DNA from 3 places in the Paenibacillus sp. EB106-06-01-XG199 genome. Region 1 is predicted to be linked to each of the others. Evidence: riboswitches for the same ligand, from Rfam matches in the RefSeq annotation. Region 1 holds a riboswitch; each other region holds the start of a gene.

What was found. Region 1 has a riboswitch for thiamine pyrophosphate ahead of AC3WT9_RS24380 (ABC transporter substrate-binding protein). Riboswitches for the same ligand answer to the same signal wherever they lie in the genome.
Region 2: linked by a shared signal. The riboswitch ahead of AC3WT9_RS07885 (ABC transporter ATP-binding protein) and the one ahead of AC3WT9_RS24380 (ABC transporter substrate-binding protein) in region 1 are both predicted to bind thiamine pyrophosphate.
Region 3: linked by a shared signal. The riboswitch ahead of AC3WT9_RS32155 (thiamine phosphate synthase) and the one ahead of AC3WT9_RS24380 (ABC transporter substrate-binding protein) in region 1 are both predicted to bind thiamine pyrophosphate.

What each region holds. Positions count from the first base shown of each region.
Region 1 is NZ_JBYTDQ010000007.1:239,740-249,325, reverse strand. Features, by position in the region: gene AC3WT9_RS24395 (ABC transporter ATP-binding protein) at 1-605, opposite strand, end outside; gene AC3WT9_RS24390 (ABC transporter permease) at 625-1,386, opposite strand; gene AC3WT9_RS24385 (thiamine-binding protein) at 1,383-1,676, opposite strand; gene AC3WT9_RS24380 (ABC transporter substrate-binding protein) at 1,717-2,787, opposite strand; TPP riboswitch at 2,913-3,023, opposite strand; gene AC3WT9_RS24375 (hypothetical protein) at 3,097-4,494, opposite strand; gene AC3WT9_RS24370 (hypothetical protein) at 4,472-4,693, opposite strand; gene AC3WT9_RS24365 (hypothetical protein) at 4,814-6,277, opposite strand; gene AC3WT9_RS24360 (pyridoxamine 5'-phosphate oxidase family protein) at 6,525-6,965, shown strand; gene AC3WT9_RS24355 (response regulator transcription factor) at 7,236-7,910, shown strand; gene AC3WT9_RS24350 (sensor histidine kinase) at 7,907-9,334, shown strand; gene AC3WT9_RS24345 (ABC transporter ATP-binding protein) at 9,406-9,586, shown strand, end outside.
Region 2 is NZ_JBYTDQ010000002.1:429,640-439,225, forward strand. Features, by position in the region: gene AC3WT9_RS07840 (TetR/AcrR family transcriptional regulator) at 1-476, opposite strand, end outside; gene AC3WT9_RS07845 (hypothetical protein) at 575-1,120, shown strand; gene AC3WT9_RS07850 (Fur family transcriptional regulator) at 1,219-1,689, opposite strand; gene AC3WT9_RS07855 (AraC family transcriptional regulator) at 1,902-2,774, shown strand; gene AC3WT9_RS07860 (hypothetical protein) at 2,854-3,429, shown strand; gene AC3WT9_RS07865 (S-layer homology domain-containing protein) at 3,546-4,220, shown strand; gene AC3WT9_RS07870 (amino acid ABC transporter ATP-binding protein) at 4,346-5,098, opposite strand; gene AC3WT9_RS07875 (amino acid ABC transporter permease) at 5,111-5,779, opposite strand; gene AC3WT9_RS07880 (amino acid ABC transporter substrate-binding protein) at 5,834-6,667, opposite strand; TPP riboswitch at 6,816-6,919, shown strand; gene AC3WT9_RS07885 (ABC transporter ATP-binding protein) at 7,071-7,835, shown strand; gene AC3WT9_RS07890 (ABC transporter permease) at 7,816-8,592, shown strand; gene AC3WT9_RS07895 (ABC transporter substrate-binding protein) at 8,589-9,586, shown strand, end outside.
Region 3 is NZ_JBYTDQ010000016.1:24,469-34,054, forward strand. Features, by position in the region: gene AC3WT9_RS32130 (citrate/2-methylcitrate synthase) at 83-1,195, shown strand; gene icd (NADP-dependent isocitrate dehydrogenase) at 1,292-2,587, shown strand; gene mdh (malate dehydrogenase) at 2,607-3,548, shown strand; gene AC3WT9_RS32145 (hypothetical protein) at 3,671-4,096, shown strand; gene AC3WT9_RS32150 (SDR family oxidoreductase) at 4,450-5,319, shown strand; TPP riboswitch at 5,468-5,570, shown strand; gene AC3WT9_RS32155 (thiamine phosphate synthase) at 5,683-6,291, shown strand; gene thiS (sulfur carrier protein ThiS) at 6,343-6,546, shown strand; gene AC3WT9_RS32165 (thiazole synthase) at 6,852-7,616, shown strand; gene thiH (2-iminoacetate synthase ThiH) at 7,646-8,803, shown strand; gene yfbR (5'-deoxynucleotidase) at 8,828-9,463, opposite strand; gene AC3WT9_RS32180 (fumarate hydratase) at 9,569-9,586, shown strand, end outside.

The DNA.
Region 1 (9,586 bases):
TCCAGCAGCCAGCGCTGCATTTCGCTGCGCGTCAGCGCATCCAGCGCGCTGAACGGCTCGTCCAGCAGCATCAGCTCCTGCGGCGCGAGCAGCGCCCGCAGGAAGGCAGCCCGCTGCTGCATGCCGCCCGACAGCATATGCGGGTAGGCCCGCTCGAAGCCGCCAAGGCCGACCTTGGCCAGCCAGTGGCGGGCGGTTTCCCGCGCCGCAGCCTGCGGCGCGCCCTTAAGCTCACCGGCGAGCAGGACGTTGTCCTCGATGCTTCGCCAAGGGAACAGCGCGGGCTGCTGCGGCATGTAGCTGATCTCTCCGCGCTGCCCTGTAACAAGGTTGCCGTTCATGCTTACCGTTCCGGCATCCGGCAGCTCCAGGCCCCCGATAATATGGAATAAAGTGCTTTTTCCGCAGCCTGAGGGTCCGACAATCGAGACGAATTCCTGCGGCCGCACTGTAAGGGATACGTTATCCAGCACGCGGGTTTCGCGGCGGCGGTGGGTGAAGGTTTTGGAGATTCCTTTTACCTCAAGTGCAGGCGGTAAGGTCCTGGCTTCAGGAATGCCGGCTGCTTCAGTGCCGGATGGCGGGTTATCTGTAATATGCGGCATTGTCGGCCATCCTCCTTTTCTAGGAACTTTTGCGCGGCTTCCAGCGCACCAGCCATTTCTCCAGCAGCGCGATAAGTGCGAACAGCACAAGACTGAGCAGCACGATGATGGCAATGGCGACGAATACGCGGTCTGTGCGGTAAGCGGATTTTTGCAGCAGCATGTAGTAGCCGATGCCCTTGTCAGCTCCGATCCATTCCGCGACAACAGCGCCCATTACGGCGTAGGTGGCCGAAATTTTAAGCCCCGAGAACAGGGCGGGCAGGGAGCCCGGAAGCTCCAGCTTGGTGAAGATCTGCCATTTGTTCGCGCCGGCCATCTTCATATAGTTCAGCATGGTCCGGTCGCTTTGCATCAGGCCGCCCATGGCGGCGACTGAAACCGGGAAGAAGCAGACAAGTGTAATCAGGACAACCTTCGGCAGCAGCCCGAAGCCGAACCAGATAATCAGCAGCGGCGCGAGCGCAATCGAGGGCACATTCTGACTGAGAATGAGCAGCGGGTAGAGAGCTCTCTTGAGCCAAGGCAGCAGATGCAGCAGCAGGGCAACAATAAGACCCACGCCTGTGCCGATGGGGAAGCCGATCAGGGTAAGGCGCAGCGTAGCCGCTGTATGTGCCCAAATGCCGGAAGCATTGCCCGAGGTTTCCCGGGCGATATCGCTTGGGCTGGGAAGGATCCATGACTCGATATGGAACAGGGATACCGAAACTTGCCATAACCCCAGAAAAAAGACGACCGCCACAAGGGGCGGCCAAATCTGTTTCCAATACGATCTCACGGCCGGTATTTCTCCGTCAGTTTGTCCATGCTGATTCCATTCGGGTTATGGGCGATTTTGATCTGGGAGATGACGCTCGGACTGCCTGCGGCAATCAGCGCTTCATGCATCTGGCGCACAACCTCAAGCAGCTCGGTGATGTCGCCCTCCATCGTGGTCTCCAGCGGGTTAACCTGATGTTTTACACCGGATTTCTGAATCACTTCGATGGCTTTGTCCACGTAAGGAATCGAATCCTCGTTGTTCGGAGTTTTGGGAATTACCTGAATGCTTAGCAATGTATTGGCCACAATATATCAATCCTCTCAGTTTAAATCACTTCATCCTTAATCAGTTAGCTGGCAAAAACTCATTCGTAAATGTGCTTGGAACATCCAGCGGCTGATCGAGCAGCTTCAGGCCATACATCCAGTCGGCGTAATCCTGCCAGACCTCGCTCTTCTGCTCGCCCCAGCGGACGGCATCATCCTTGTATTTCGGGCTGAGCCATTTCTGGCTGGCCAGGACCAGCTTGGGGTCCAGCTCAGGAACAGCTTTGGAAAGAATGGCTGCGGCTTCCTCCGGCTGATCAATGGCGTATTGATAACCTTTCGAGGTAGCCTTAAGGAAAGCCTTCACCAGCTCCGGATGTTCGGCAATTTCCTTCTCGCTCGTAGTCAGTACCGGCGTGTAGTAATCGAGCTGGGGTGCATAATCCTTGAGGTAGAGCATGTCGAGCGGTTCTCCGCGCAGCTCCGCTTCAATCCCGGTCCAGGCATAGAAGATCCAGGCAAAATCAATGTCGCGTTTCACGGCGGTGAAGAAGTCCGCTTCACCGATGTTCACCAGCTTCACCTTTTTCACATCTCCGCCTTCGGGGTCCATAATGGCTTTCATGGCCGCTTCTTCGGCAGGGGAACCCCAGCCGCCGTAGGTTTTGCCTTCGAAATCCTTCGGTGTCTTAATATTGCGGTTTTTCGGTGCAGCGAACCCGGAGGTATTATGCTGAATGATAGCGGCGATGGACACAAGCGGCACCTTCTGCAGGCGGGCCAGCGTCAGTGCCTCTTGGGCACTGATGCCAAAAGCGGCTTCGCCCGAGGTAACCATCGTGTCGGAACCGGCAGCGCCCGGCTGCACGATTTCAACATCCAGCCCTTCCTCTTCGTAATAGCCCAGCTCTTTTGCCGCATAAAGCCCGGTATGATTCGTATTCGGCGTCCAGTCCAGCGCGACCTTGACCTTGGTCAGCTCCTTCGGAGCGTCCGTTGCTGCCCCGGCAGTGGTTTCAGGAGCAGCGGTGCTGTTCCCGGCAGTCTCTGCCGCATTCCCCCCGGAGTTCCCATTGCTATTGCCGCATCCGGCAATGGCAAAGACCAGCATGCAGGTGAGGCTGAGCTTTAATACTTTTGTGACTCCCATTTCTCTTCTTCTCTCCTTCCAGCAACCCTAGTCTTCCAAATTCTGAATAGTCCCATACAAAAAAGGTGCCCCGAGAATCGGGACACCAGTTACTTGCGCAAGGTTGTGGCTTGGGCCATAAACGGCCGTAAGCGATTGACGATTCCTACGCTGGCATTATCCAGATCAGGTATAAGGGTCAGTATCTTGTGGGATACAATCTCAGCCGGCCAATTCCAGCACCCCTGGTACTATGAAGTTATAGGTATTGCTGTGTTCTTACGGTGTATTATAGACGCCTGCTCCATAGTTGTCCAGTAGCAACTCTGCTTAGCTATCAAGCTTCAGCGGCAGGCGCCACGGCCCTTTGAGCAGAAAATGCGGCTCGGACAGCTTAAAACGCAGCTTATCCTCCCCGGGTTTTGTTTCTAAATGGAGGGTCTTCATCACGCCGTAGGTCTGGTCCGTATTCACCCAAGAGAACGAGCTGTTGTCCGCCTGCCCCGGATAGCGAATAAGAAAATGCTTCAGCGTCCGCAGCTTTGCGGCATTGAAATTCACATTCACATCGACGCTGGCAGCCGTCTCGCCGGTACGTTCAATGCGGGTGAACTCTACCGGAAAGCCCGCGATTTCCGCGCGTGTGTGGAGCATTTGCTCCTGGCCGATATCAGGCAGCGGAATCTCTACTTCTGCAGATACAGCGTCATGATCTGAAACTTCAATATAAGGAATGAAGACCGTATAAGGCCAAGCGCCCGCCCCGGCAGTCTCATGAAACCGGAAGTCGGAAGGATAGGACATGGATTCAGGCTGCTCCAGTGCCGCCTTTTCTCCTGCTGCGTTCTCTATATAGAGACCTGATCCAGGGACCAGCGGCTCCAGTCCGTAAGCATGGACAGTCAGCCCGGATTCCGCCGTCAGAGTGGGCAATAACTGGACACGGACAAGCCCGCCGCCAAGGTCCACCGGAAAAGCAGTAATCCGCACATCCTGCTGTATATCGCTTGCGCCGAGTTCCCCGAGCTCCTCAGCTGTCTTCGGAGCGGTGAGCTGTAACGGACCAACGGTTGTGCCGACCAGATGCAGGGTTAGAAGATTATTCTTCTTCAGTTGCAGCGGTTGAGTTGAACTGTAGCTGCCGTACCACTCACTCTCCGAGGACGAACGCATGTAAGAGGTGAAAGTATAGCGGTTGCCGCCGATATTTGCCTCAAATTCGCTGACTTCAGGGACTTTCCGGCCGCGAAGCGTAATACTCCCGCCAAGCTCTTGCAGGAGAACGGCATCTACGGTCAGACTTCCGTCCCCCAGAGCAATATCATAGGATTTGCCCAGCACATAGATCCGGTCACCGGGGCTGTTCTCCACGACGGTGCCGAAGCCAGGAAGGAAACTCAGCGCCTTTCTTAACCCGGCCTGTACCTCAGGAGAGAAGGCGAGCATACCGGCAGCAATGAGTATTACCGCTGCTGCGGCCGCGAAGATATTCCGCCTCCGGGATCTCCGGGCGAAGGAACGGACGGTGTGGACAGCGGCTTCAGGCTCCAGACGGGCAAGTGTACGTGCTTTGATGCGGGCGAGCGAAGCTGTCTCCTCTTCGTCTGCCAGGTGCGGACCTTGGTTAATCTCCGGCAGTACACCTAAGGCAAGTTCCGCATCACTGAAGTTCATAGAATCAATCATTCCGAACAGGCGCTGTTCCTCAATTTTCATGTCTTTGGCCATGTTGCGCCTCCTTTCCCTGACTCTCAGACAGGCCTAGCGCCTGCTTGAGCAGCGTCCGGCAACGGTATAAGCGGCTTTCGACTGCCTTTTTACTGAGACTGAAGGTTTGCGCAAGCTGATCAAGGCTCTCATAGAGGAAATATCTGCGCAGAAACAGGCTGCGGTCCGGTTCGCCCATCTGCTGCACGCAGCCGATCAATTCACTGGCCGTCTCGCGGGAAAGAACTTCCTGTTCGGCGGAAATTTCGTTCCGTGCAGCTCCGGCAGCAGCAGCTTCCCCGGTTCCGCCCCGGCGCTCATGATAGTTTCCGGAAGCTTATCAATCCTTGGTATAAAATCTTTTTCTGCGGCGGCTGCGGATTCCGTTCCACAGCTCTTTCAGCGTCAGGAGGATGCTGACGAGGATCCCGGTGAAGGTGAGCAGCAGTGCCAAATATTCAAAAGGAGAGTATTCCAGCATTTTGCTCCATTCAATGCGTCCCTTCAAGTCTTCAATAACCTGGTTCATCCCGTAGATGCCGCTCACCACTGTAAAGACAGTCAGAATCATCAGCAGCGTATCCCGGCGTTTAGCCTGGAATTTCTCCTGGTACTGGAACAGGTCGTTCAGGGTCATTTTGACTTCATCAAAGAGGGCATCATTGCCGTATACTTTGCGCAGCTGGATGAAGATCTCCCGGCCCTGCGACTGTGAAATCAGCTCCAGAAAATAAAACTTGGCCGAAAACTTGTTAATCAGGAAGATCAGATTCTCAATTTGATCATAATCGTGGTTGATACGCAGCCGGGAGTGGAGATTGGAAAGCTTCAACAGGACGATTTTGTGGAAAATACTAAGGAGCAGCCCGTAGTAATACTGCCCGTACATCTGATTGACCAGTGGAGTGGCTACCTCCGGTTCGGCCCGGCTCAGGCAGCAGAAAGTCTGCTCGTTGGTCATATAGTAGGTATCCGGCCCCCAGCGGTTGTACGAATGTGCCTGGCAGTACTCTTCGATATACTCGGGATCGCTGGCGCTGATATAGGGTTTTCCGTACAGATTCAGCCCATCCAGCTGGGAGGCGCGGTAACGCAGCTCCACGCTGATCTCGTCTGCATCCTCCTGCCGGTTGAAGCCATAAAAGGCTTGGACCAGCATTCGTTCGTCTACGAAGAAGGGAAGTGTCTCAAAATAGGCCCCGTCAATTTCCGATTGGTCCATAAACGGCTGCAGGCCATCGGCCAGATTCCTGAACACAAAATCCTCCACCTGATCGAAGGTTTTGTCCTGGTAATGGATATAGGTATGTTTGTCCTGGTAGGAGACATCCTCGAGTGTGCGGAAACGGTCGGCGAATTCCAGCGCTGTGCTGAAGGGCAGGTTCTCTTCCTCGATGCGGACTCTTACGGTCAGAAATCCAAGCTGAAACGGACAAATGAATACATCCGTCGAGAGTACCCGGAAGTTTACGGATTGCTGTGTCATTTCCAGCCTGCAGGCCAGATTGTTTACCCGGGAAAACCGGCGGAAGGAATCTTCTTTATCCTTGTCCCGCGGGAATAAGACATGGGCTGCGAACGGCAGATAGCTCCGCTCCATTTTCTCATGGGATACGCAGTAGCCTTCGCCGTAATAAGCATCCTCCAGCTCTTTGTTGTTGAGAAAAAATCGGGTGAAGCCGTCAAGCCCAAGCTGCCGGGCCAGGCTCTTGTCCTCACCGTCCTTGATGGAGAAGGGGAAAATAAACTGCAGCAGAACGGTATGTAGTGTAGGTTCGGTGTGTTCGGAGAAATGCTCAGTCATTAACGATTCCACCCTTATGCACAGGATTTTGACATCTTCTATATTACCCTAATTTCCAGGCTGCCAAGCTGAGTGAAAATAGGATTCCTGCAATAATGGCCAGCGTCTGCAGCCACGGCGATGACATACACCCAGCCCCAGGGCGGGAGAAAAGCATAAGTGAGTTCATGATTTTGCCCCGGATTCATTCTGAACCGGACGGGTACACTATAATAAGCACACATATTGGAAAGGAGCTGTTTCGTCAATGGATAACAATGAGCTGGAGCAAAATATCATCAAAGCGCTGGATGACAATAAGTTCGGTTCCTTCGGCACGATAGAAGCCGGCAACAAACCTAAGGTGCGTTATATGGCAGTATTTCATGAGGGGTTAAACATTTACCTCGCTACCAACCGGAAGACGCATAAGGTAGAAGAGCTGAAGGATAATCCGCATGCTTTTTTGCTGCTTGGATATGAAAAGGGCGGCGGCAAGGATGTGCTGGAGATCGAAGCAACAGTCGCCGTTACCAGGGATGAAGGCTTACGGGCCAAAGTATGGGACCAATCACTGGAGAAATGGTTCAAAGGACCGGATGATCCTGACTATGTCATTCTGGAGCTTACACCGGCACGGATAGAGTATGTCGGCAAAAACGAAGAGCATGGCGTTTGGCAGCCTGCGGCCGCAGTTAACGGCAAATAAACCTAAGATATGAAACAGCTGGCCATCGTAAACCCTACGGTTTATAGATGGCTTTTTGCCGTCCGGAGGATAGCTGGCTTATGGTAAATCATGTTACAATTAGAGGGCTGAAAATTTGAAATTTAGACGTACTCGATAATGTTACCGGTCCGGTTCCTTTGGTGCTAATCAATACAACCTATACCCTCCCCGAAGCGCAGACGGTAATCCGCCGCCTTCGGGTTTTTATGATGTCCTGCCATTTCCACCGAGAAAGGAATTGAAAGCTAAATGAGCGTTACATTGTTATATGTTGAAGATGACAGGGAGATTGGCAGTGCGGTTTCCGCCGATCTTCGGGAACGCCAGTATGCCGTCCGCTGGCTGGAGAGCGGTGAAGGGGCAGTGGAGGCGGCTGCCGGCTGTCAGTTAGCCATTCTCGATGTCATGCTGCCCGGTCTTGACGGCTTCACCGTTGGGCAGCGGCTGAAGCGGACGTATCCGGGGCTGCCAATTCTGATGCTCTCCGCCCGCACCTCCATCGACGATAAGCTCCAGGGGCTGGAATTTGCCGATGATTATTTAACCAAGCCGTTTCACCCGGATGAGCTGGTCGCACGGATTGAAGTCCTGCTGAGAAGGAGCGGTGCTGCGGCACCTGCACCGATAAGGATTAAGCATCTGATCGTCCATGAAGGGGAACACCTTATTCAAGAAGCGGCAAGCGGCAAAGAAATCCTGTTAACCGGCAAGCAGTTTCAGATATTCTCCTACCTGCTCCGCCATCTTGGGCAGATTCTGACCAAGGAACAGATCTATGAAGCCGTCTGGGGTGAGGCTTACATAGAGGGGGACAAGACACTGATGGTACATATCCGGTATTTGCGCGAGAAGCTGGAGCTTGACCCGGCTGCACCCGAGATTATAGAGACGGTCCGGGGAATCGGCTACCGGGTGAGAGCATGAGGGCCATTAGGCGCTTGTATAAACTGCGCAGTTCGCTGCTTTCCCGCTACCTGCTGATCATTATTGCAGCGCTGCTGTTCCTGCCTGTCATGATGACGGCAACCTTTGTCGGATACGGCCTATTCAGCGCATGGACCCGGGAAGGTCCGCCTGATGAGTATGCCCCTTACTCCAGAATCACCAAGCTGGAGACCATGTGGCATCAGGAAGCGCTGGATCTGCTGGGCAAACCGCCGGAGGCGATCAATGAGCGGATGCGGCAACTCAGCAGTGAGTATCCTTTGGCCGGGATGTTCTGGGTAGACAGCCACGGGAAAACCAGGCTAAGCCTTATGCCGGAAGATCCCGAGCTGCAGAAGCAGGTAAAGGGTGATGCTTTGCCCGCGCAGTGGAGTGCTGCAGAGGCGGTTGCCTTTATGAAAAAGAGCACAGAGCTTAATCCGCTCGCCATTGTCGCCTTTGTAGGAGACCGTGCGGAAGCCGGAGAAGGTTTTATGGTGATGCAAATTCCGGATGCATTGAGGGATGAAGAAAGTATTGATGGGCTAAGCTCGTGGTATTTAATCGTTCTGGTTTTGTTTTTTGCCGGCTTCATTGTGGTGTCGCTGCTGTTCTTCATAGGGATCCGGACCCGGCTGCTGCGCCTGCAGACGGCGATGAGTTTCACGGGCGGGGCCGGAATTCCGAAGCCCGTTACTTCTGGCGGCAGAACGGATGAGATTGGCCGTCTGGAGGAGGCCTTTAATACGATGGTGACTGAGCTTACTGCCAGCCGGTCTAGAGAGGCGGAAGAGGAGGGGCTGCGCAAGCGCCTGGTTTCCGATCTGTCGCATGATTTGCGGACTCCCCTCACCGTAATCCGTACTCATCTCCATGTGCTGGGCAAGGAAAGCCTATCGCCGCGCGGGCAGGAATCGCTGGAGCTGATGGATGAACGGATTGCCGGGCTCAGCGTGCTGATCGAGAATCTGCTCTCTTATAATCTGCTCAGCAGCGGAAAGATAACGCTGAAGCTGGAGCGCAGGGACGTGCTGCGGCTGCTGCGCGAAAGTGCCGCCGCCTGGTATCCGCTTTGGGAGAAGGAAGGGTTCCAGGTTGATATTGACCTGGAGGGTGAACCTCTATACTGGACTATAGACGAGAGCTGGTTCCGCCGGATTCTGGACAACCTGTTTCAGAATATCCTGCGCCATGCCCGCTGCGGACTATATGTAGGCATTGCGCTGGAAGTCCGGGACAGCCGCCCTGTGATTATCGTCTCGGACCATGGCAAGGGAATGATGAGCAACTCTGACTCCAAAGGGGCAGGACTTGGTTTGTCTATTGTAGAGCTGCTGCTTAAGCGGATGGAGCTGGAATGGACGGTCGACAGCAGTGAGCAGGGTACCTCTATTGTCATTTCTCAGCGCCGGGATAAAATTTAAACGAAATTTAAACTTGCTGCCGCCGCTCTTTTAACCTTGGGACGTTATGCTAGTTACCGAGGTGAACGAGAATGAAAGAAACTGTGATTGAAACAAAGGATTTACTGAAGGAATACCGCGGCCGGGCTGCGGTGGAGCGTTTGAACCTGAATATTGGTAAAGGTGAAATTTACGGCTTTCTTGGACCCAACGGCGCAGGCAAAACAACGACTATCCGCATGCTGCTGGGGCTGATCAAGCCGACATCGGGGC
Region 2 (9,586 bases), on a different contig from region 1:
GCCATGGCTTCGGCCCTCAGGTCCAATCCCTCCTTAAGCAATCCCCGGGCCGCGAGATATTCAATGGCTTGGCTAAAGCCATCATACATAGCGTTATGTACCTCCTGTTTCAGCACCTGCAGCTCAGGGTCTGTAACAGCCTTTACGGAAAATGCCAGCCAGACCTCGGCCTCCACACTCCGTTCTTCATCCAGCGGCATCAGCTCATGGATAAACCGCTCGATGTCCTGCATTGGATGATCCGTAAATTCCATAGCTTCCATACGCGCGTTGACCCGATCCGACACCATTTTCATGGAGAAGGCAAGCAATTCTGATTGGGTGGCAAAATAATGGCGCAGCGATCCCAATGACATGTCGGCCTCGCTCGCTACACTTCTGACGGAGACTGCCTCCATCCCTTCCCGGCGGATAATTCGCCAGGCGGCCTCGGCTAACTGTTGGCGCCGTTCCTCATGATTCACTATTTTTGGCATAAGGCAATTATATCACAGTTGAATTTATAAGGTCATCCATGCTAAACTTACAGCAATTGATTTAATACACTTGTATTATTTAGGAGGAAAATACGAAGATGGCGTTATTTATTATTGGCTGTGAGATCGCCTTTTGGGTGTTTGTCCTGGCGGGGCTGACCTTCCGTTATATCCTCCGCAAGAAGCAGCTAGGAGCCATATTGCTGTTCTGCACTCCGCTGATTGATCTGGTGCTTATCGCCGTTGCGGTAATTGACCTGAGAAATGGCGCGGAAGCCACATTCATGCATAGTCTATCCGCCATTTATATCGGCGTATCTATTGCATGGGGCCACCGGATGATCAAATGGGCGGATGAACGGTTTGCTTACCGTTTTGCCGGAGGTCCAAAACCTGCTCCCAAGCCAAAACACGGCACAGCACATGCACACAATGAAAGAATCGGCTGGCTGCTTCATCTGCTCGCTTTTGCCATTGGTGCACTTGTGATGTACGGTATGATTGTTGTGACTGGTGATTCTTCCCGAACAGAGAATCTGTTCGAAACATTAAAAGTCTGGGCAATTATTGTAGGGATTGATGCGCTTATAAGTTTTAGCTACACTTTCTGGCCCAAACAAGCTAAAGGCAATGTGCAGAAATAACTAAATTAAGTATTTATTCCCAAAATATGATACACCTAAAGACGCAGGCTGCCAGAGCTCTGCGTCTTTTTTAAGCCCAATATAAATCTTCAGAAACCTTAGGATACCGCCTGTTTTTGCTTGTCCACCTTGCAGCCGTTCTGCTTGCATGTCTTGTAAGTGCCTTTGAAATCGAGCCTGTGATCGGTGACTTTAAATCCGTACTCCACTTCCAGCCGTCTTTCCAGCTCCAGCAGCCAGTCCTCCTTGATTTCTTCCAGCCTTCCGCACACATTGCAGATCAGATGATGATGCATGTGGGCATGATCATCCCGCAGATCATAACGGGCCACGCCATCGCCAAAGTTCATCTTTTCTACAATATGCAGCTCACATAGCAGCTCCAAGGTCCGGTATACCGTTGCCAGCCCCAAATGAGGATAACTGGTTTTCACACGCATGTAGACCTCTTCCACACTTAAATGCTCTTCCTCATTATCAAGCAGCACCTTCACGATAGCCTCACGCTGGGGCGTCAATTTATAGTTTTGCGCAGCAAACTGTTGGCTGATATTCGCAATTGGGTTCATGGCTTCTCCCGCCTTTCCGCAAGAATTTCCTTATATCTTGAACTTATAATTAGTAATCGTTACGATATAAGCATAACAAAATTGACCATAAATGAAAAGTCTATGACATGATTATAACATCACCCGCTGAATTTCCGCACAATGAATCAAAAAACATTTCAACATATCCCGCATAATTAAAGCTGTAATCAACGCGCAAAGGAATGACGCCGATGGACTATTACTTCAGAATCCAGCAGTCGCTCGACTACATTGAAGAACATTTGCAGGAGGAACTGCGGATTGCAGAGATTGCCGCCCGGGCTTATTTCTCGGCATTTCATTTCCAGCGGATGTTCCTGGCAATCTCCGGCTTCACTGTCAACGAGTACATCCGCAAACGAAGATTGTCCGAGGCGGCTAACCGCCTGCGTGGAAGCAACGAAAGCGTACTGCAAATCGCCCTGTGTTTTCAGTACCAGTCCCAGGAAGCGTTTACCCGTGCTTTTCAAAGCTTTACCGGCCTGACGCCTGGTAAATACCGCAAAACTGCAGACGTTATCCAAGGACAGCCTGTCATCAATTTTCTGGAACTCCAAAAAACAACCAAAGGAGATGTACACGAAATGGACAAACCAACACTGATCCACTGGGAAGGAACGAAGATTATCGGCGTAGAGTACAAAACGAATCTAAATGAAGACGCGCATTACAAGGATATTCCCGGATTCTATGAGGACTTTGGAAGAAACGGGCGGTTCATGGCTATTCCGGAAAAACAGTCACCGGGGATGTCCTATGGCATCGCCTGCCACTATCAGGATAACGGAGACTTCTCATTTATCATCGGTGAAGCGGTAGCGGATACAGCGGAAGTTCCAGCAGAAGCTTATGTCCAGTTCGATATCCCGGCAGGAAACTATGCCATGTTCAAGGCCCATGGCCCAGCCGGGTTGAGCCAGTCAACCCGAGACTATATCTACGGAACCTGGCTGCCGAACACCAATTATGAACGGCGGGAGGGGCCCGACTTTGAAATTACGGATGTGTTGAACTCAACGTATCCCGATTATATGCGAATAACTATTTATATTCCTGTAGACTAAACATCTGCCCAATCCGAAATAGGCCCGGCTTCCATATCTTATATAATGGGATTATTTTATGGATATGAGGAGGGACCGGATGGCAAATATAATCGCACCTACAGCAAGACCCCTTGTGACTGGCTCCATTCTGCGCAAAGTTGCTGCGGCCATGCTGCCGTTCTACCGGAAGATAGCCGGAAGCGGCAGCTTTGCCGCGAAATGGTCCAGCGCCATCGTTAACGCAGACCTTAGTCTTATGGGCAAACTGCTCGCAAAGATTCCTACTCTCGCTTCTGTAGAAAATTACGGCACAAACGGCATCGGCTACTTTATCTCCTTCCCCTTTCCGCTGCCGGTATCCTTCTATACAAACGGGACGACTATCCCGCCGGGAACCGTACAATTTACTTTTAATGCAAGGATGCACCGCAGGATTGCCTCAGCTGTTCTCCCGTTTTACCGGAAGCTGGCCAGAAGCCGCAGCTACGCCGAAAGCTTTGCCGCTGCAATCCGGCGCAACGACAGGACCGCCGTTAACAAGCTGGTTCGCAGATTCGTTAAGGCAAGTTCACTGAAATCCGTCACGATAGAGGAGTATGGTGCCGCTCTATTGTTCAAGAGCAGCCTCAGCAAGTATCCTTACCGAAACCTGATGTTTCAGGAAGTGATGTAGAAAACGCAGACATAGCCATTTATAATTAATTTGTTCTGCAACTTTCTCCTCAACAATAACGTCAAAGGAGTTGATAATGGCCAAGCGGCCTACCCTACTATAGAGGTGGAATCTACATGAAACTGAAAAAAAGCGCTTTTGCAGTGATAACAACCGTATCACTTCTCTCCTTCTCACTGGGAGGACAGATGTTTGCTGCTGGCGGCAGCTTTAAAGATATTGACAATGTAGCCGGAAAGTCCAAGATCAACTCCCTGAAGGAACAAGGTCTCATTAAAGGCATCTCCGATACCCAGTTTCTGCCCGGTGCCAAAGTGACCACAGCACAAGGCGTGCAGTTTATCACTGGTGGGCTGCAACTCAGTCTGGCTGCCATTGATTTCAACAAGGCCCCTCTGGCCAGCGCTATATTCTCCAAGGTAAAAGACAAAGCCTGGTATGCGGAAGCTTTCGTCAACGCCCATTACAACCAGGTTGATATTCCTGCAGATATCGATCCTTCCAAGCTATTTACTAAGGAGATGTTCACCAACCTGCTCGTTCAGGGCGTGGAGAAGGTTGGCAATCTGCCACTGATCAACATTGTTCCTGCAGATATTGCTGACGAAGCTGCACTGGAGCCTTCCTACCAAGGCAGCATACAGCGTTCACTGAAATACAAGATCAACACGCTTGATGCAAATGGCAAGTTTAATCCGAAAAGTGAGCTTACCCGGGCCGAAGCGGCTATTATGCTGTACAATGCGCTGGAGTATCTGAATTCAGTCAATAATGCATCCACGCAGAACTAAATACTATTAACCGCGTCTCAGGCGCTCCCCTGCGCATCATGAGATGAACTAAATACAAGCAAAGGCAGTCCGTGTCCCCCCTGGACTGCCTTTGCTTGTTCCACGCAGCTTGGATACACTGCGACTCATAAAACCTCACCGCTCAGCCGGTTCAGAAACTGCAGAGCTCGCGGATTCTCCGTCTGCTCCAGTACCTGCTGCGGAGTTCCCTGTTCCAGGATCACACCGTTGTCCATCAGGATGATCCGGTCGGCCACATCGGCGGCAAACTTCATCTCATGGGTGACGATTACCATTGTCATGCCTTCAGCCGCAAGCTGTTTGATAACCTTCAGCACCTCGCCCACCAGCTCAGGGTCCAGCGCTGAAGTCGGCTCATCGAACAGCAGCACTTCGGGATCGACCGCCATCGCCCGGGCAATGGCCACACGCTGCTGCTGGCCGCCGGACAGCTGATGGGGATAAGCATCCGCTTTATCACTGAGGCCTACCTTGGCTAGCAGTTCTATTCCCCGCTTCCTGGCTTCCTCCTTGCTGCGTTTCTGTACAGTAACCTGCGCCTCCATTACATTGCCAAGCGCAGTCATATGCGGAAACAGGTTGTAGGACTGAAAAACCATCCCTGTTTTTTGACGGATGGCCATCAGTGTCTTATGAGGAATTTTCCTGTTTTGCGTAAATTCCAGGCTTAATTCCCCCAGCGACAGGCTACCCTGATCCGGTATTTCCAGCAGATTAAAACAGCGAAGGAGCGTTGTTTTGCCGGAGCCGGAGGGCCCGATAATCACCAGAACCTTGCCATGCTCCATGCTGAGCTCGATACCTTTTAACACCTGTAGCGAACCGAAGAATTTGTGCAGGCCGCGAATTTCAATCAAGTGATTTCCTCCTTATCTCGCCGAATAACGGTCAAACCGCTGTTCCAGGGCATTTTGCAGCGCGGACAGCACGGAGCAGAACAGCAGGTAGAATAATGCAGCCTCACTATAGAGCAGCAGCGGTTCGTAGGTGGTCGCCGTGATCTGCTGCGCTGTTTTGAACATCTCTACATACGTAATGCTTGCTGCCAGGGAGGTATCCTTTACGAGACTGATAAAAGAGTTCGACAAGGGCGGAACCGATACACGCGCCGCTTGAGGCAGAATAATCCGCCGCAGTGCCTGCCCCCGGCTCATTCCGACGGAAAAGGCAGCTTCCCATTGGCCTTTATGTATGGACAGGATGGCTGCCCGGACAATTTCCGAAGAATAGGCTCCAACACTGAGTGTAAAACCGATTACAGCGGCTATAAAAGGATCCAGCACAATCCCTGCCGCCGGAAGTCCATAAAAGATAATAAAGAGCTGCACCAGCAGCGGTGTCCCGCGGATTACCCAAACGTAGAACCGGGCGATCAGCTTCGGGATTCTCCATGAGGAGAGACGGAACAGCGCGGTAAAAACAGCTAGCAGCAATCCAAGAGCGAAGGAAACAAGCGCCAGCGGAAGGGTATAAGCCACCCCCGCTTTAAACAGGGGCAGCAGTGAATCCATGAAAATTCCAATTTTCCGGTCATCCATCGTTCAGACATCCTTTTTGGACACTCGGCTGCATCTTCGCACCAGTTCCATTTGTTATTTGGACACATCCGCCCCAAAGTAATTCTCCGATATTTTCAGATAGGTTCCATCGCTCTTCATTTCAGCCAGCGCATCGCTGACAGCATTAACCAGCTCTTCGTTTCCTTTGAGGAAAACTGCCGCACTCTGCGATCCCTCGGCCGTTTCATCCACCTGCTTGATCTTCGCATCGGGTTTTTGCTTCTTTAAGTCAAGATAGGACAAACCGTCATTTACAGTCGCATCAATCCGGCCCGAGGTCAGCAGGTCTATGGCCTGGTTGAAGCCATCCACAGCGACGATCTCCGCACCGTTCTCCCGGGCGATATCGGACAGGTTACTGGTCAGCGATTGACCTGCCTTCTTGCCTTTAAGGTCCGCGAAGGCTGTAATATCCTTGTTATCCTCGCGCACGATCAGCACACCCTTGGAGACGATATACGGCTCAGAGAAATCATATTTCACCTTGCGTTCATCCGTGATCGAAACCTCGTTGAATATCGTATCAAAACGTTTGGCATCCATGCCGGCAAACAGGCCATCCCATTGGGTCTCTACAAATTCGGGTTCCACCCCCAGCCGTTTCGTAATCTCCTTGGCAATCTCCACATCAAAACCGGTAAGCTTGCCCTCTGCATCATGAAAAGTAAACGGAGCATATGTCCCTTCCGTACCAATACGCAGCTTGCCACTCGCTTTAACAGCTTCCAGTGAGTTCTCCCCGGCCGGAGCCGCCGCTCCTTCTGTGGGCGCGGCAGTAGCCGCAGGCGCTGTATTGTTATTATTGCCGCATGCCCCTGCCGCAAGCAGGGTTAGCAGCAGCAGGATAGTCAGACTAAGCTTCTTCATCACATGATCCCCTTTCAAAATCCCTATATTTTCACTGCATGGACACTTGCTTATCTTGCCCAAAAGTACTGCCGCTTCATCAATTTTTTTACATCTTCAGTCCGGATATGGTATATTAATTAGCAATTGCAAATTCAATATTGACCTGTTATTTCACTAGGGGAGTCGGCCGACTGAGACGGAGCTTTAAGCTCCGGACCCTTGGAACCTGATCTGGATCATACCAGCGGAGGGAAGTGGAGCAGAATTGTTCAGCGGAGCCGCACTAAGCTAACTGACTGTGACGTTCAGACCCATTTATTTCCTCCGGAAATGAATGGGTCTTTCTTGTGTTTGCTGTTGCCGCCGATCAGACAAGTATCGTCAAACAAACTACGCCCGTAGGAGGTTTCCACATTCCAATATGCTCACTATAACCAACCTGGCTTATTCGTTTGCAGCGACTAGGAATCCGGTATTCTCCGGTCTTTCAATGACCGTCCGCCAAGGCGAATTCATTTCCGTTGTTGGAGCCAGCGGCTGCGGGAAAAGCACACTGTTCAAAATCATTGCCGGCCTGCTAGAGCCATCCGGGGGTGAAATAACCGTACATGGACGCTGCTCTCCTTCGACACGCCCGCGGCTTGGACAGATCGCTTATATGCCGCAGCAGGATCTGCTGCTGCCTTGGAGGACCGTGCTGGACAATTGCCTGCTTCCCTGGGAGCTGAAGCAGGACTCCAGCCGGCATGAGGCACTCGCCCGGATCCGCGGAATGCTGGACCGCTTTGGCCTTTCCGGCAAGGAAAATGCTTATCCGCAGGAGCTGTCCGGCGGGATGCGCCAGCGGGTCGCCCTGCTGCGCACACTAGCTGCAGGCAACGAACTGCTGCTGCTTGACGAGCCGTTTGGAGCGCTGGACGCGATCACCAAACGGGAGATGCACCGCTGGCTGCTGGAGCTGTGGGGCGGGCTCGATAAGTCCGTTCTGTTCATCACTCATGATCTTGAAGAAGCACTGCTGCTCAGCGACCGGATTTATTTGATGACCGGCGGCTCTGGCGGCGGACTGCAGGAGCTGATCGTCACTTTGCCAAGACCCAGACATTACAAAATGAATTATGAACCGCAGTTTGTTGCCCTGCGGGAGGATTTGGAGCGTAGATTGCATGAGAGCTCTATGGTATAAGAAACAGCTGCGGACTTATGGCCCCTTTCTACTGCTTGTGGGGCTGCTTATTGCGGCATGGGAGATCACAGCACAGCTGAACATGATCCCTTCATTTATTCTCCCGGCGCCAAGTGCAATCTGGACAGCGCTGATTGAAAAGCGGGGGCTGCTGTTCGGAGAGCATTTACCCGCCACGTTGCAGGAGACACTGACCGGGTTTGCCCTCTCGGTTGTTTGCGGAACACTGCTGGGTACCGGCATGCATATGTTCGCTCCGCTCGCCAAAGCACTTTATCCCATGCTGATTATCAGCCAGACCATTCCGCTGATCGCGCTCTCACCTATTTTTATTATGTGGTTCGGCTATACCCTGTGGGGCAAGGTTGCTGTCGTCTTTCTGACTGCCTTTTTCCCGGTTGTGGTAGCCGTCTATGACGGCCTGCGGCAAAGCGGCAGCCTGTACAGAGACCTGCTCCTGACGCTTGGGGCAAACCGCTGGCAGATTCTGCGCAAGACACAAATTCCGCTGGCGCTGCCCTCCTTTTTCTCCGGACTTAAGCTGTCCATCGTCTACTGTGTGATCGGAGCGACGATCGGGGAATGGCTGGGCGGCAGCCGGGGGCTTGGTTATTTCAGCCGCCGGATGGCCGGCAATCTGCAAAGTGCAGAAATGTTCGCCGCCGTTTTGCTGCTGTCCGCTTTGGGTGTAGCCTTGTTTCTCAGTATCGCTGTGCTCGAAAAACTCATTTTGCAGAAAAGAGGATTTTACCGATGACCCATCCTAAGCTGTATCGCAATCATTCCACACATAAGAAAATACACCGCCTTATTCCATACTTCTTCTTGTTATTGTGCCTGCTTACCCTCTTAAGCGGCTGCACCAGCGCAAAAGACCCGGATACCTCCGCCGCTTCTTCAGAGAATTCCAGCGACAAACCACACAAGCTGACTATAATGCTCGACTGGTATCCGAACGCTGTTCATTCCTTCCTGTATGCTGCTCAGCAGAATGGCTATTTTGCCGAAGAAGGGCTTGAGGTGGACATTCAAATGCCGGCGGACAGCAATGATGCTTTGAAGCTTGTCGCCGCAGGCAAAGTCGATCTGGCTCTCAGCTACCAACCACAGGTACTAATGGCGCGGGGTGAAGGAATACCTGTAAAATCTGTCGCAGCGCTCGTAAGGCATCCGCTCAATCATCTTCTGGTCCCCGCAGAGAGCGGGATAACCGGCCCGAAAGAGCTCACAGGCAAAAATGCCGGATACTCCTCCATTCCCTTGTATGAAGCGATGCTCCGGACAATGGTCAAATACGACGGAGGCGATCCAGCTTCACTGAACCTGATTGATGTTGGATTCGATCTTATTCCTGCCCTTTCTACCGGACGCGCAGACGGCATTATCGGCGGATTTATAAATCATGAGGCATTGATATTGGAAAAAGAAGGACACCCCGTCACTTCATTCGATCCGACGGACTACGGAGTACCGGACTATTATGAGCTTGTGCTTGTTGCCAGTGAACAGGGCTTGTTGGATTCTGAGGAGGACTACCGGAGGTTCATGAATGCGGCACGCAAAGGACAGCAATTCGTACAGGAACAGCCTCAGCAGGCACTTGAAATATTGTTTGCACACGAAGACGCTACCGCCCCGCTCGACCAAGCAATCGAGAGAAAAAGTCTGGAAATCCTTCTGCCGCTGATGGATGCAGGAAAACTGCCTTTTGGACAGCAGGAGGAGAAATCCTGGGAGAACGTGCACACGTG
Region 3 (9,586 bases), on a different contig from region 1:
GTTTTTAAACCTTTAAAATGTAAATGTTTTCACGATGTTAGAAATGGCTTTTAAACCCTTGTTCGCAAAGGAGAGAGATACTATGACAGCTACTAAAGGCCTGGAAGGCATCGTCGCCACGACTTCCTCAATCAGCTCGATTGTGGATGGCGTCCTCACTTACCGCGGATTTGATATTGACGATCTTGCGGAGAATGCCACCTTTGAAGAAACCGCTTATTTGCTGTGGTTTGGCAATCTGCCTACTACGCCTGAGCTGCAAGCTCTGCGACGTGATCTCAGCGCATTTGCACCGATTCCGGAGCAGGTCATTGCACAAATGAAGCTGTATCCCAAAGAAGCGAACACGATGGCTGCCCTGCGCTCCGCCGTATCAAGTCTCGCGCTCTATGATGAAGCGGCGGATGATATGAGCCGTGAAGCTAATGAAATCAAGGCAGTAAAGCTTCAGGCGCAGATTCCGACCATAGTCGCTGCGCTGGCGCGTATCCGCAAAGGTCTGGAGCCCATTGCACCCAAAGAAGGCTTGTCCATCGCGGAAAATTTTCTCTATATGCTATGGGGCAAACAGCCGGATGTCGTATCCGTCAAGGCGCTGGATGCTGCACTGGTGCTGCATGCGGACCATGAGCTGAATGCCTCCACATTTGCCAGCCGCGTGACTGTGGCTACGCTCTCCGATATGTATTCCGGTGTGACGTCTGCGATTGGTGCCCTTAAGGGTCCGCTGCATGGCGGAGCGAATGAGGCCGTAATGAAGATGCTGGAGGAGATCGGCAGTCTGGATGCAGTGGAGCCCTATATACGCGGGAAGCTGGAGCGCCGTGAGAAAATTATGGGCTTCGGACACCGTGTCTATAAGAATGGGGATCCGCGTGCCAAACATCTGATGAAGATGTCCCGTGAGTTGGGCACCATGAAGAATGACACCACACTCTACGAGATGTCCGTCAAGATTGAGGAGCTGATCACCGGGCAGAAGGGACTGAAGCCAAACGTGGATTTCTACTCGGCTTCGGTATACACGCAGCTTGGTATTGAGCGGGAGCTGTTCACGCCTATTTTTGCCATCAGCCGCGCTTCGGGATGGACAGCGCATATTCTGGAGCAATATGTAGACAACCGCATCATCCGCCCGCGTGCAGAATACACTGGGATGTCCGAACAGAAATACGTTCCCGTTGACGAGAGATAAAGGCGGCCCTTGCGGGCCGCTCCACCCCTCTAGTAGAATGAATGTACGCATGTGCTAACCAAACCAAACTAAACTTTTTAGGAGGATTCCCCACAAATGTTGAAACTAGAAAAATACGATCTGCCGACAGAAGGCGAACAAATCACGATTGAAGACGGCAAACTGGTGGTTCCGAATCATCCGATTATTCCTTTTATTGAGGGTGACGGCACTGGCCGCGACATTTGGAAAGCCTCTAAACGGGTGCTTGATGAAGCTGTAGCCAAAGCTTACGGCGGTGCAAAAAAAATTGCCTGGTATGAAGTATTTGCCGGCGAAAAGGCCTTCAATACATATGGTGAATGGCTGCCTAATGATACGCTGGAAGCCATTCGTGAATATATTGTAGCTATTAAAGGCCCGCTTACTACTCCAATCGGCGGCGGAATCCGTTCTTTGAATGTGGCGTTGCGCCAGGAACTGGACCTGTATGTATGTTTGCGTCCAGTGCGTTATTTCGATGGAGTGCCTTCACCGGTGAAACATCCGGAGCTGGTGGACATGGTTATCTTCCGTGAGAATACAGAAGACATTTATGCGGGTATCGAGTACCAGGAAGGCTCCGAGGCTGTCAAGAAAGTAATTGAATTCCTGCAGAAGGAAATGGGTGTGAACAAAATCCGCTTCCCGGAAACCTCCGGAATCGGCATCAAGCCAGTATCTTCCGAAGGCTCGAAGCGCCTGGTGCGCGCTGCAGTTGAATATGCGATCAAGCATGGACGGAAGAGCGTAACGCTTGTGCATAAGGGCAATATCATGAAATTTACCGAAGGTGCGTTTAAGAACTGGGGTTACGAAGTGGCTGAGCAGGAGTTCGGCGACCAAGTATTCACCTGGAACCAATATGATGTCATCAAGGAACGTGATGGTGAAGCTGCGGCCAATGCTGCCCAGAAGGAAGCGGAAGCTGCCGGAAAAATCATCATCAAGGATGCAATTGCCGACATCGCTCTGCAGCAGGTATTGACCCGTCCGACCGATTTCGACGTGATTGCTACGCTGAACTTGAACGGTGACTACTTGTCCGACGCGCTTGCTGCTCAAATCGGCGGCATCGGCATCGCTCCGGGAGCGAACATTAACTATTTAACAGGGCATGCTATCTTTGAAGCAACACATGGTACGGCTCCGAAATATGCCGATAAGGACGTTGTGAACCCGGGTTCGGTCATTCTTTCCGGAGTAATGCTGCTGGAGCATTTGGGCTGGCAGGAAGCGGCTGACCTTATCTACAAAGGAATGAGTACCGCCATTAACAACAAAACAGTGACTTATGATTTTGCCCGTCAAATGGAAGGCGCAACAGAGCTGAAATGCTCCGCGTTTGCCGACGAAATTATCAATAATCTGTAGTCTTGTAGGAGGGTATCTCTTGGCCATCAAACGTTATAAAATTACAGTCGTGGGTGCCGGCTTCACTGGCGCTACCACGGCGCTTATGCTTGCCCAGAAGGAACTCGGCAACGTGGTGCTGCTGGATATTCCGCAGCTCGAGAACCCGACCAAAGGCAAGGCGCTTGACATGCTGGAAGCCGGTCCTGTGCAGAAGTTCGACAGCCAGATTACGGGAACCTCAAGCTATGAGGATGCTGCGGATTCGGATATCGTGATTATTACGGCAGGCATCGCCCGCAAGCCTGGCATGAGCCGCGATGATCTGGTGAATACCAATGCGGGAATTGTGAAATCGGTCTGCGAAAATGTGAAACGTGTCGCTCCGGAATCCATCGTAATTATATTGAGCAATCCGGTAGATGCGATGACTTATGTGGCTTACAATGCACTAGGCTTCCCCAAAAACCGGGTAATCGGACAATCCGGTGTGCTGGATACGGCCCGCTACTGTACTTTTATCGCCCAAGAGCTTAACGTTTCGGTTGAAGATGTACGCGGCTTTGTGCTGGGTGGACATGGCGATGATATGGTACCGCTCGTACGCTATTCCAGCGTAGGCGGCATTCCGATTGATACGCTGATTTCCGCAGAGCGAATTGCGGAGATTGTACAGCGTACACGAGCCGGCGGCGGCGAGATTGTCAGCCTGCTCGGCAACGGCAGCGCTTATTACGCGCCAGCGGCTTCCTTGGTCCAGATGACTGAAGCGATCCTGAAGGACAAGAAGCGGATTATCCCGGTAATCGCCCTGCTTGAAGGTGAATACGGTTATGATGGGCTGTTCATGGGCATTCCGGCGCTGCTGGGTGCGGACGGCATTGAGAAGGTATATGAACTGGAGCTTACGGCAGAGGAGAAAGCGGCTTTGGATAAGTCGGCAGATTCGGTACGTGCCGTTACTTCGGTAGTTAGGATTTAAGCAGTAACCTGCGGGAGCCCCCATTTTAGAAATTATAATGGGGGTTTTCTTTTCTTCTATTTGTTGGTTAGGTATAATTGAAGTGTAACTAAAATCACTGAAAACATTAGAGGAGGTATGTTATGGGTCACTTTTTGTTTTTTCTACATATGATCGGTACATTGGCGCTGGGCTTTTATCTGGTGCTGCCGTTTGTTCTCGGGCGTGTCCAGAAGCTGAGCGTCCCTGCGAGAGAAGGAACGCTTAGCGCTATCGGCGGCTTCAACCGCTTCGCCCAGTACGGTCTGGTCATCCAACTGCTGACTGGCGGCTATATGATGACGAAGGGTGAATATTCGGTACCGTGGATGATCGTGGTGGTTGTTCTGCTGCTTGCTATGTTTGCACTCGGCGGCATCATCAGCAAACCATTGCGTCTTGCCGCAGCCGGCATGCGCGAGAACCGTGACGTATCCGCAGAGACAGGCAAAATCCGTACCTTGAGCCTGCTGCTCATGGTGGCGCTGGTGCTGATGGTGTTTTTTATGGTGTACAACAGCATTATTTAAGACTTCCTTCATAGAAAGACTACAGAAAGCCCGCCTCCGGATTGACATGGAGAGCGGGCTTTTGGGTGCAGACATTACTTCAGGACAAGTCTATCGGGTACCACCCAGCCATGCCGCAGTCACAGTCTGCATATATCTGCAACTCCATTGCTGGATTAGTGCTTTCTCTGTAAAGTATATCGCCTTCCCCGGCAAAAACAACTGACATTTTAGTTTGACCGCGCCCAAGGTGTGGTAAGTAACATAACGTAAAGCAAATAAAGAGATGATCTGCAGGTGCATAAACCAGACACCCTGAGCCAACCCTAAAACGATGAGTAACCAACAGGTACACAGCGAAAGGAGAATGGATCATGCCAGACAACACGCAAACCAAAAAAACATTACCTCCGCAGGTGCAGGACCGCCAGCCCGGAATTGAAAGTGAAATGAATCCGCTGCCGGAATTCGAGACCTCAGCCTATAAGGCGGCGGGCAAGCTGCTGGGCAAGGCGGCTCTGATTACAGGAGGAGACAGCGGTATTGGCCGGGCGGTTGCCGTTCATTTTGCGAAGGAGGGTGCGGATGTCGTTATTTCCTACCTCAATGAGCATTCCGATGCCGAAGAGACTAAACGCCAGGTAGAGCAAGAGGGAAGGAAGTGCATTCTGATCGCCGGCGATATCGGCGTGGAGGCGTTCTGCCAGGATCTGATCAATAAGACAGTGGAAGGACTCGGCAAGCTGGACATCCTGATTAATAATGCGGCAGAGCAGCATCCGCAGGAGAAAATTGAGGATATTACCTCTGAGCAGTTAGAGCGGACATTCCGCACGAATATTTTTTCGATGTTCTATTTGACCAAGGCAGCCATGCCCCACCTGAAAAAAGGGTCCACGATCATCAACACGACTTCGATCACAGCCTACCGGGGCAGCCCGCAGCTGCTGGACTATTCGTCCACCAAAGGGGCGATTCTCAGCTTTACCCGTTCTCTGTCGATGAACCTGGCGGACAAAGGCATCCGGGTTAATGCCGTAGCGCCGGGTCCAATCTGGACACCGCTTATTCCGTCGACCTTTGACGCGAAGAAAGTCAGTGAATTCGGCGGCACGCAGCCAATGAAACGCCCGGGACAACCGGAGGAGCTGGCTCCAGCCTATGTATATCTGGCTTCCGACGATTCATCTTATGTAAGCGGACAGGTAATGCATGTGAACGGCGGCGAGGTCGTAAACGGCTAAATGCGGTTGCTGATTCCATTGCTATGCATAATTAGAGTCTGGAGCGGAATCTTGGGTTCCGCTCTTTTTGATGCAGGCCTCTTTTAAAGGATGGCTCTTCAAGGAATAATATGTTAGTATATGAAACGTTAAGCGTAATTGAATATGGATTTGTCACTAGGGGTGCCGCAAGGCTGAGACGAACATACCCGTTCGGACCCTTTGAACCTGATCTGGTTTATACCAGCGTAGGGAAGTGGAGAACGAATAACTGCAGCGGGGCTGAATGGCCCGGTATTCCTGTATATATTCCAGACTGCCTCCTTTACGGGGGTGGTCTTTTTTGTGTTTGCCGGTAATGCAAAAGAACAGGAGAAGGTGAACATGTTGAAAGAGATACATTTGATCTCGGATGGAAAGCAAAATCCGGCGCAGTTTGTTCAACTGGCTGCGGCTGTGCATTTCATAGTGGATTATATCCATCTCCGGGAAAAGGCAATGTCTGTACGGGAGCTCATGTCTCTGACGGAGCAGCTGATCATAGCAGGGGTTCCGCCTTCCAAGCTGGTGATCAACGACCGGGTAGACGTTGCGCTGGCCGCAGGGACGGGCGGGGTCCAATTGGCTTGGCACAGCCTGCCGCCTGCCGCAGCACGCGGCATAGCACCGGGCCTGCGATTGGGAAGGTCGGTGCATTCCCCGGAGGAGGCGGCCGAATCCGGCCGGCAGGGAGCGGACTTCTGCCTGTTCGGGCATGTGTTTCCCTCGGCCTGCAAGCCGGGGCAGCGGGAACGCGGATTGCAGCAGCTGGCTGCGGCTGTCCGCTGCAGCAGCATTCCGCTGATCGCCATAGGCGGAATTGAGCCGGGTAATGCCGGTAAGGTTCTGGCAACGGGTGCTGCCGGAATTGCCGTAATGTCCGGAATATGCAGTGCGGGAGATCCTGTGGCCGCCGCTACAGCCTACAGATCAGCAGTTCAGGCCGTACCCTAAGCCTGAAGCCATGAATAATGCTCCTGCACCAGTTAAAGGAGGTGAGCAAGCATGAATTTGATCGTGAATGGAAAAGGCGGGGCCTATGAAGAGAGCTGCCGGACTGTAGCTGATCTGCTAAGCCGGTCAGAGTGGGCCGGGAGACTGGTTATCGTGGAGCTGAATGGTGAGATCGTCGGCAAGGACGTTTACGAAGATACGCTGCTGAGCGAAGGTGACCGCGTAGAGCTGGTCCATTTTGTCGGCGGGGGCTGAAGCCGGTGTGTGTTGCCGGATGAAAGCAGTAAGAGGCAAGAAGCAAGAGGTAAGACGTAAGACGTAGGAAGTAAGAGGTAAGACGTAGGAAGTAAGAGGTAAGACGTAGGAAGTAAGGGGTAAGACGCAAGACGCAAGACGCAAGACGCAAGACGCAAGACGTAAGACATAAGACATAAGACATAAGACATAAGACGTAAGAAACAAGAGTTAAAGGTAAGACATAAGAGGTAAGATCAAAACTCAGCGTATCAGCAACAGAAGCACCGCATTTAAGCGGAGCCACTATCTCAGGAGGCGATTGTATGCAAGATTCTTTCGTTATCGGCGGAATTCCTTTATCCAGCAGGCTGTTTATCGGAACCGGAAAATACAGCCGCAATACCCTTATTCCCGAAGTGATTGCACGCTCGGGTTCACAGGTCATTACTGTGGCTCTGCGCCGGGTTGATACGGAGAGCAACGACAACATTGTTACTCATATTCCCTCCCATATGACGCTGCTGCCCAATACCTCTGGTGCGCGCACAGCCGAAGAAGCGGTGCGTATTGCCAGACTGGCCAGGGCGGCAGGGCTGGGCAATTGGGTGAAGATCGAGGTGATTAATGATCAGAAATATTTGCTGCCTGACAATATGGAGACGGTTAAAGCCACGGAAATATTGGCTGCAGAGGGTTTCGTTGTACTGCCGTATATGAGCCCCGATCTTTCGGCAGCTATCCGGCTCAAGGCAGCCGGAGCTGCCGCTGTTATGCCGCTGGGTGCGCCCATCGGCTCGAACCGCGGCCTGCAGACCAAGGAGCTGCTGCGGATTCTGATCGCAGAAGTGGATCTTCCGGTGATTGTTGACGCCGGTATTGGCAGACCTTCCGAGGCTGCTGAGGCGATGGAAATGGGAGCATCCGCCGTGCTGCTGAATACGGCAATTGCTACTGCGCGTGATCCGCTTCTAATGGCGGAGGCATTCCGTGAGGCGGTATCGGCAGGGCGCAAGGCTTATCTGGCCGGACTGGGGCCGGTGGAGGAGGCGGCAACGGCCTCTTCGCCGCTGACCGGCTTTTTGTTCTAGCCAATGGAGAGAAGGAGGGAGGAAAGAGCATGAGCTTTTATGATACGCTGACCCGGCTGGAGCAGCTTCCTTACGAGACATTATGGAAGCAGTATACTGCCGTGGATGTGAAGCGGGCGCTTCGTTTGGAGCATCTGGACGAAGACGGGCTGATGGCACTGCTGTCTCCGGCGGCGGAGCCTTACCTGGAGGAAATGGCGCAGAAAGCGCAAAGATTGACACGTACGCACTTCGGGCATGTGATGCAGCTGTTTACGCCGATGTATTTGGCCGATTTTTGCGTGAATCATTGCACTTATTGCAGCTTTAGCTCGATTTATGACTTTCCGCGCAAAAAATTGACACTGGAGGAGGTCAGGCAGGAAGCAGAAACCATCGCCGCTACAGGCCTGCGCCACATTCTTATTTTGACTGGCGAATCCCGGAGTGAAAGTCCGGCCGCTTATGTGAGGGAGTGCGTGAAGGTGCTCCGTGACTATTTTTCTTCTGTCAGCATTGAGGTTAATCCGCTCTCTACGGAAGAATACAATGAACTGAGGCTGGCAGGGGTAGACGGTCTTACCTTGTATCAGGAGGTCTACCATCAGGAGACCTATGGGAAGCTGCATGTGAAGGGTCCGAAGAGAGTCTACCGCAACCGTCTGGATGCACCCGAACGCGGCTGCCGCGCCGGGTTTCGATCTGTGAATATTGGTGCCCTGCTGGGGATGTACGATTGGCGCCAGGAAGCTCTGGCCACTGCCCTGCATGCGAGATACTTGCAGGATAAGTACCCGGAGTGCGAAATCGGCTTGTCGATTCCCCGCTTTCGCCCGTATCTCGGAGAATTCAATCCGGCAAGTGATGTAACCGACCGTGCGCTGGTGCAGATCATACTGGCTTACCGACTGTTTTTGCCCCGTGCGGGCATTTCATTGTCCACGCGGGAACCGGCAGCTTTGCGCGACCATCTGGTCCATCTCGGCATCACTAAAATGTCCGCAGGAGTATCCACCGAGGTAGGCGGGCATACCCTTGAAGGCGGAACCCCGCAGTTTGAAATCTCGGATGGCCGCAAAGTGCATGAAATTACAGAAATGTTGTATGCCAAGGGACTGCAGCCGGTTTTCAAAGACTGGGATATCCTGACAGATCCGCTCCATTCACCAAAGATTACACCGCCCCATCAGGTGGACTCGCTGCGTTAATAAAAAGCGATCAAATTGCTGCATTCAATCTGCCGAATCCGCCCCGGTCTCACTGCTCATGCCAGCGGACAGCTCGTCCAGCGACATTTCAAACCCTGGAGCCATATGGGCCAGGAAATAATCCATCTCCGGCAGTTCCAGTACGCGCAGCTTCGTCGCGGTCTGCTCTTTGGCAGCAGCGAACTCGCGGTTGCCTGCAGCGACCTCCCAGACGCATTTCAGGTAGGCGTCCAGCACGTCCGCTGCTTTGACATAGCGCAGCAGCCCGGCATCCTCTGAGCCGGGCGGGCTGTCCTGCGGCTGCAGGAGCGGCGCGTAGACCGCACTTAGCTCCGGCGGAATCATCGCCGCCAGACGTTCGGCGGCGACCCGCTCCATGTCGCGGAAGCTGGACAGCAGCCGCGGGTTGTTATGTTTCACCGGCGTAGCGATATCGCCGGTGAATACCTCGGAGGCGTCGTGGAACAGCGCCATCACGGCAGCACGGTCGGCATTTAGCGACCGCCCGAAATGAGCGTTGCCGATCGAGCACAGCATATGGGCCAGCAAAGCTACCTGGAATGAATGCTGCGCCACGTTCTCCGGGGCGGTGCTGCGCATCAGGCTCCAGCGCTGAATATATTGAAGACGATACAAATAGGCTGAAAAATGGTAGTTCAATTTTTAAGTAACCCCTTTCATGAGCCGATTAATATGATATTATAATAACTAATTGTAACAGAGTTTAGACAACCTGGAACTGATGGAGAGGAGTCCTGAATGAAGATGCAGCATTTTGAAGAC